One region of the Enterococcus gallinarum genome, then DNA from elsewhere that is predicted to be linked to it. Evidence: riboswitches for the same ligand, from Rfam matches in the RefSeq annotation. Region 1 holds a riboswitch; the other holds the start of a gene.
What was found. A riboswitch is a leader RNA that binds a small molecule or an ion and turns the genes downstream of it on or off. The one in region 1 is predicted to bind FMN.
Positions count from the first base shown of each region.

Region 2: linked by a shared signal. The riboswitch ahead of HED61_RS07835 (ECF transporter S component) and the one ahead of ribD (bifunctional diaminohydroxyphosphoribosylaminopyrimidine deaminase/5-amino-6-(5-phosphoribosylamino)uracil reductase RibD) in region 1 are both predicted to bind FMN.

Region 1 is NZ_CP050816.1:2,244,926-2,248,337, reverse strand. It holds gene HED61_RS11165 (acyltransferase family protein) at 1-353, shown strand, start outside; gene HED61_RS11160 (triphosphoribosyl-dephospho-CoA synthase) at 375-1,235, shown strand; FMN riboswitch at 1,546-1,680, shown strand; gene ribD (bifunctional diaminohydroxyphosphoribosylaminopyrimidine deaminase/5-amino-6-(5-phosphoribosylamino)uracil reductase RibD) at 1,801-2,880, shown strand; gene HED61_RS11150 (riboflavin synthase) at 2,849-3,412, shown strand, end outside.
Region 2 is NZ_CP050816.1:1,581,971-1,585,382, reverse strand. It holds gene HED61_RS07850 (RecQ family ATP-dependent DNA helicase) at 1-189, opposite strand, end outside; gene HED61_RS07845 (helix-turn-helix domain-containing protein) at 183-1,166, opposite strand; gene HED61_RS07840 (ferredoxin) at 1,202-1,417, shown strand; gene HED61_RS07835 (ECF transporter S component) at 1,459-2,052, opposite strand; FMN riboswitch at 2,207-2,331, opposite strand; gene HED61_RS07830 (pseudouridine synthase) at 2,413-3,129, opposite strand; gene scpB (SMC-Scp complex subunit ScpB) at 3,129-3,412, opposite strand, start outside.

The sequences.
Region 1 (3,412 bases):
TACACTTTAGCGGAGATCTTTCTTTCGCTCATGCACCTTATTTGAATACATTACAAAGTCTTTATAGCTTAGTGGTGATCTTCGGCGTCTTTATGTTAGGCTCAACTATGATCAAGAACAATGCACCACAGCTTCGTGCATTCAAATGGTTATCTGTATATGCGTACCGTACCTATTTAGCCAATGTATTTGTATTTCAAGTTATTCTAGTTTGTTTCAAAGATACACTATTACAATTGCCAACGGGAATCATGATTCTTGTTGCCTACTTAGCTACTGCCAGCTGCAGCTTTTTATTAAGCTATCTTCTGCATGTGATTTGGTCAGGGATCAAAGGACCATTTAGTAATTAATTCATAAAAAGAGGGGATCTTATGGAAGAACAATCTGCCTTCGCTACCTGTCATCAACTGGCAAAACTAGTTGAAAAAGCGCTGATCGATGAAGTGGAACTCTCACCCAAGCCAGGCTTAGTCGATCGTTTTACAACTGGTTCACATAGCGATATGAATCACGAACTATTTGTCTTATCTGCACAAACGCTGACACCATTTTTTGAAGAAATGGCGCTGGCTTCTTGGCAAAAAAAACCGAGCCAAGCCGTCAGAGAAGCGATCGCTGAGATTGGTCGCCGTGCTGAAACAGCCATGTTTGCAGCTACTGGTGGAGTCAATACCCATAAAGGGGCCATTTGGGCAATGGGATTGTTTATCAGTGTGATCAGTAGCCAATACAGCTGTGATCGTCAGTTGTTTTTACCAAAGATTTTTACAGAGATTCAACAACTGGTCGCTTATCCAGATCGTCGGATACAAGTTGCGGCTACTGGAAGTCACGGAAACAAAGTCAAACAAAAATATGGTTATACGGGTGCTTTTGGGGAAGCAGCAGCAGGTTTTCCTCATGTTCAAGTGGCATTATCTGATTTTTTGTCACGACAAATAAAAAATTCACCAGAAAAAAGACTCCATATGCTCCTAGCGATCATGGCCACTCTTGATGATACTTGTATTTTGTATCGCAGCGATCAACAAGTGCTGAACCATGTTCAACAGTTGGCAAAGCAAGCCAATAAACAGCCCATTCCTAGCGCCGCTTTTGAAGCATTGAACAACTATTGTCAACAGCAAAATGTTTCACCCGGCGGAAGTGCCGATTTATTAGCTGCCAGTTTCTTTCTGCTTTCTTTGAAAAACTTAACGAGTCAGAAACTTTATTTCACTACAGCAAAATAACATATTTATTCCATTCACAAGACTTTTAAAGAGATTGTTTCTTAAACTCTTTAAAAGTCTTTTTTTATCTGTTCAAAAAACGTGTTATTCAATCGAAATAAATAAAATATAAAAAGAGAAATAATTTATCCGAAAAACCTCTTTTAATTGTTTGCTTGGAGGTCGCTAAATTCTAAAAAAACTTTTTAAAGTCTTCTCAGATAACGGCGAATGTTGGACTTAAACATTTGTTTTAATTGTTATTTAAAAAGGATAGAAGAGGGGTTTGACACCTGAATTAAAAAATAGTAGTATCTAACGTGAATTGAATATGTTTCTTCGGGGCAGGGTGTGATTCCCGACCGACGGTGACAAGCAATGCTTGAAGTCCGTGACCCGCATTCGTGCGGTTGATCCAGTGAAACTCTGGAACCGACAGTTAAAGTCTGGATGGGAGAAGAAAAACTTACAAGAATATTGACGGGAGGAGTCTATCCTTTTGGTCATCGTTTCTTTGAGTTTGTCTAATCAAGACCTCGTGTACTTATGCACGAGGTCTTTTTATTTAAAGAAAGGAGGAATGTTTATGCATGAAACGTATATGAAGCGCGCCATATCCGAAGCACTAAAAGGCAAAGGACAAACCTTCACGAACCCTTTAGTCGGTGCTGTCATTGTGAAAGATGAGGAAATAATTGCTGTAGGCAGCCACATGGCTTATGGCCAGCCACATGCGGAAAAGAACGCCATCGATTCATGTAGTTCCCCCGAAAAACTAATTGATTCAACCATTTATGTGACCCTTGAGCCTTGCCACCATTACGGAAAACAGCCACCTTGTACAACTGCTATTCTACAAAGCGGCATCAAAAAAGTGGTAATTGGTCAATTGGATCCCAATCCGTTGGTATCTGGCAAGGGCAAAGCGTTTTTAGAATCACAAGGAATAGCAGTGATCACAGGTGTTTTAGAAAAGGAGGTACGTGAAATCAATCGCCACTATAATACGTATCACGAAGAGCAACGTCCTTTTGTGGCTTTAAAGCAAGCAACCACACTCGATGGAAAAATCGCTTTAGCTGGTCAGCGAACAAGGATAACCGGTGAAGCTGCATTGCGCCGGGTTCGTCAGGAACGTTCAGACTATCAGGCTATTTTGATAGGGAGCCGCACTGCCTTAATCGATAATCCTACTTTGCGGACAGAGGCTGCCTTTCCGACTTATCGAGTGGTCCTAGATCGTAAAGGAGAAACCTTGAAACAGCAACTAACTCTTTTTGAGGATACCAGTAGTCCTGTACTGGTCTTTACTACGAAAAAAGTCCAAACTGTTTTCTCAAATCACGTGAAAATCATTACCACGCCTTCACTGACTCTCTCGTTTGTCATGAAAGAATTGTATCGACGCAAGATTCAATCGGTTTATGTTGAAGGCGGAAGCAGCATTCATGATGCCTTTCTGGCGAATGGTTATTGGGACCAAGTTATCACCTATCTTTCGCCAAAACTTATCGGCGGCAATGGAACAGCGAGTTTTGCTAGTTCTCGAGAAGTGAATCAGATGTTTGCGCTAACGGAAGTCACTGTTGAACCGGTCGGAGAAGAGTTAAGGATCGTTGGAAGGAGGCAGGAAAATGTTTACCGGACTCATTCAAGAAAAGGGTAAGATCACACGGATCGTGCCTAGTGGTCGCACCATTGCATTGACTTGTCATGCTTCTGAAGCATTGTTAACGGATTATCGGGTTGGCGATAGTATGGCGATCAATGGCGTATGTTTGACAGCGATCAAGACTGGCAAACAAGAATTCACTGTCGAGATCATGCCGGAAACTTATCAACGAACCACCTTTTCGACCGCAAAAATCAATGACGAAGTCAATTTGGAACGAGCGTTAGCTTTCAACGGCCGCTTGGAAGGACACTTGGTGGCAGGTCATGTAGATACTACGACAACGCTGCTAGAAAAGCGTGTGTTGGAGAATGCGCTGATTCTGACATTTGCTTATCCCGACGAACTGAGAAATGAGATCATTCCACAGGGCTCTATCGCATTGAATGGGGTTAGTTTGACGATTATCGAGACCACACTGCGCTATTTCTCCGTTGGACTGATTCCTCATTCCAAAAATCAAACCAATCTGGGGCGACTTAACCGCGGTGAAGCAGTGAATGTTGAAACAGATCTATCAGGAAAA
Region 2 (3,412 bases), 660 kb from region 1:
CAATGGTGATACGATTACTACCAACCCTTCCAGCAAATAACCCGGCAGTTGATAGCATAAGCTTTTGCCGTTACCAGTGGGCATGATTGCTAATGTATCCTGATGATTCAGAACCGATTGGATCACTTCTTTTTGACCTGTCCGAAAATGGGAATGACCAAAATAGTGTTTGAGCGCCTGTTCTAACATAGGATCCCTCGCTTTTGTGCAATTTGATTGATTCGGATACTTAAAAAATCCAGCGGCACTTCTTTTTGAAGAATGTGATAAGGCAATTTCCATGACAATGGAGGGAACTGCTGCTTTGTGGCAAAATAGTGATAAGGAAACTGATCATCGATGATCGCCCATTCGATCAAGTGATCGTTGACTGTTCCTCGCTTGATCTGTCTAAGTGCCATGATTTCCTCAATCGACTTCCCGCTGAGAAATAAGCGACGGGTCTTCAGCATGCTTTGGTTGAGGTTTTCTTGATAAAACGGGTTTAACCCTGCTGCTAAAAGAGGAGATTGCTTCTTTGCCACTGATAAAAAGCAGTGGATCGCTGCCGCTGGAAAAAACTGATTCCAAGGCATTTTTTGGTAGTTATCTGGTAACAGCTGAAAAAAAGTCTGACCAATTTGCTCAGGTCCTGTCAACGTCCCTGCCAAAAAGTCGGCAAATTCTCCCGGAATCTGCTCGAAGACTGTCCAAAGCTCAGTAAACAACGCCTGCTTCAATTTTGGATGCTGCCGAATCAGCTGCCGAACCGGTTCTGTGAACATAGGAGTGTTCTCCACAGGAATATATCGATTACTGATTTCTTGAAAAGCAGCCGCTTGAACAAGCAGCTGTACCAAGCGCCACATCTGTTCCCCCCGGCGACCGAATTGAAAATAATTTAAATGACGGCAGAGTGTCTCTACTTCAGTAAGCGTTGCAGGTGCAACTGTCTGGAGAAACCCTTTTTCATCTGCTACAAGTTGTTTGGCAGCAATCAGCGCCGTGATTCTTTTATTAAATTCATCCTCTTCAAGATTCGGCATTGCTTGAAAGTAACCTAAGCGATCATAAAAAAAAGCATAACTCAATACTGAACTCGTTCGTTTGCCGTAAAGTATTTGATAAATGGTTGACGGACGCAACTTGTCAGAATGATGAAACAACGCTAAAATAAAAGCATCCATATGTCTATACTTACCTCCAGAAAGGAAACAATTCCATGTCTCAACGCTGCAAAATCATTCCTGAGCGCTGTATCGCTTGTGGACTATGCGCGGTCTGTGCCCCTGATATTTTTGATTATGATGAAGATGGTATCGTCTTATTTGCTCAAGAACCAGCCGCTCGGCAACAGTTTATCATAGAAGATCAGCAAGAAAAAGTCTTAGCTGCATATAAAAAGTGTCCTACTCGGGCGATACTGTTAGAAAAATAAAAAGATCGCGTTTGCTCAAAAGCAACACACGATCTTTTTTATTATTTTCCAACTGGTGAATGTTGCGGTTGTTTACGAGCCAACCAAGGCAACAACTTCGCATGAAGGATCAAGAAGACCCCACTGACGATAACTCCTTTGATCAAGTTAAAAGGAATAATACCGATGCTGACATAACGCGCTAATGACATGCCAAGGAATTGATCTGCTGTAACACCAAAGAAGCGCAGGTACAATGGTGTGATGACATATAGATTGGCAATACTCATAAAAGCAGTTAATGCGAGGATTCCTGTGACCACTCCCACGAATTTATTTTTCGCATGGATCCCTTTACGGAAAAAGTAGTACATTGGCAAAGTAAAGACACAGGATGCCAAGAAACTTGCCGTGTCTCCCACGAGATCTGCTGGTGAAAAACCAGATAGAAACAAGTGTAAGAGAGAACGTAGAAACGCGGTTGCCACGCCAGCAAAAGGACCGAATAAAAACATGACGATCATTACTGGAATATCGCTAAAATCGATTTTCAAAAAGCTAAACGCCGGGATGATGGGAAACGCAATAAACTGTAAGACTGTTCCCATTGCTGCACACATTGCTATTGTTACCATTTTTCTTGTTTTGTTGTTCATTAATACAAATCCTCCTAAGTTCAGGATTCCTCTTCAAACGAACCTATTAAATTTCCTTGATTCCTTACTTGTCGGCGCCAGACAAAGTAAAAAATGCCCTCTTTTCCACAGGGAAAAAGAGGGCATTTGAAAAACCATAGGCAAATCAAATACGCTCTATCTTCTTTATCCAGACTTTACTGTCGGTATCGGAATTTCACCGATTCAGCTACTTCAAAAGAAGTAGGTCGTGGACTATCACCACCGGTCGGGAATTGCACCCTGCCCCTGAAGACGAACCTTTTATTTATAATACATGTTTCATTATACACAAAAATTCTCGATTGACAAATTTTTTAAGCATCTTTTGCTGTGTACTGGTTATTTCACTTGGTTTTTTAATTCATTGACTTCTTTTTTCGTCAACTCCCGATACTCTCCAGGGCGCAACCCAGCTAATGTCAACGAACCATACATTTCCCGTTTCAATTTTTGGACCGGTAAACCAACTGCTTTAAGCATATTTTTCACTTGATGATTACGGCCTTCATGAATCGTCAATTGGACGATACTTGTTTGAGTAGCAGCGTCTGTCGACAAAATCTCAAAGCGAGCAGGTGCGGTTTTCTTGCCTTCGATCCGAATTCCTCTAGACAAGGGCAATAGTTGTTTTTTATCAGCGATTCCTTTCACTTTTGCCACATAGACTTTATCCACTTCATGTTTTGGATGCATCAGTTTTTGTGAAAGATCGCCGTCATTGGTCAGCAATAATAAACCTGAAGTATCATAATCCAACCGTCCGATTGGGTAGAGACGTTCTGGAACTTCAGTAAAAAAGTCTAAAACAACTTTCCTTTTTTTATCGTCAGTTACTGCTGAGATTACGCCACGTGGTTTATAGAGCATATAGTAGACGGGCGATTCTTGTTCAATTGGGACACCGTCAACTTCCACGCGATCTTTGGCACTCACCTGTACTCCTAGTTCCTTAACAATTTGACCATTGACACTGACACGACCTGCCACAATCAACTCTTCTGCTTTTCTGCGAGAAGTGATTCCAGCATGTGCGATTACTTTTTGCAAACGTTCCATTATGAGTCTCCTTCTTGTTTGTAACGATCATAAAAAAGATCCACTGGTCCATCTTCTTCGAGTTCGTCTTCCATTGCTTGAATATCAGGTAATTCGGCTAATGATTTCAAGCCAAAGTAATCCATGAAGTATTCAGTGGTTCCATATAAAATTGCTCGACCTGGTCCATCAACACGGCCTTTTTCCTCGATCAATCGTTTTGCGACTAATTTCTGTACGGAGCCGCTGGACTGGACCCCACGAATCTCTTCTACTTCGATTCGTGTGATCGGTTGCTTGTAGG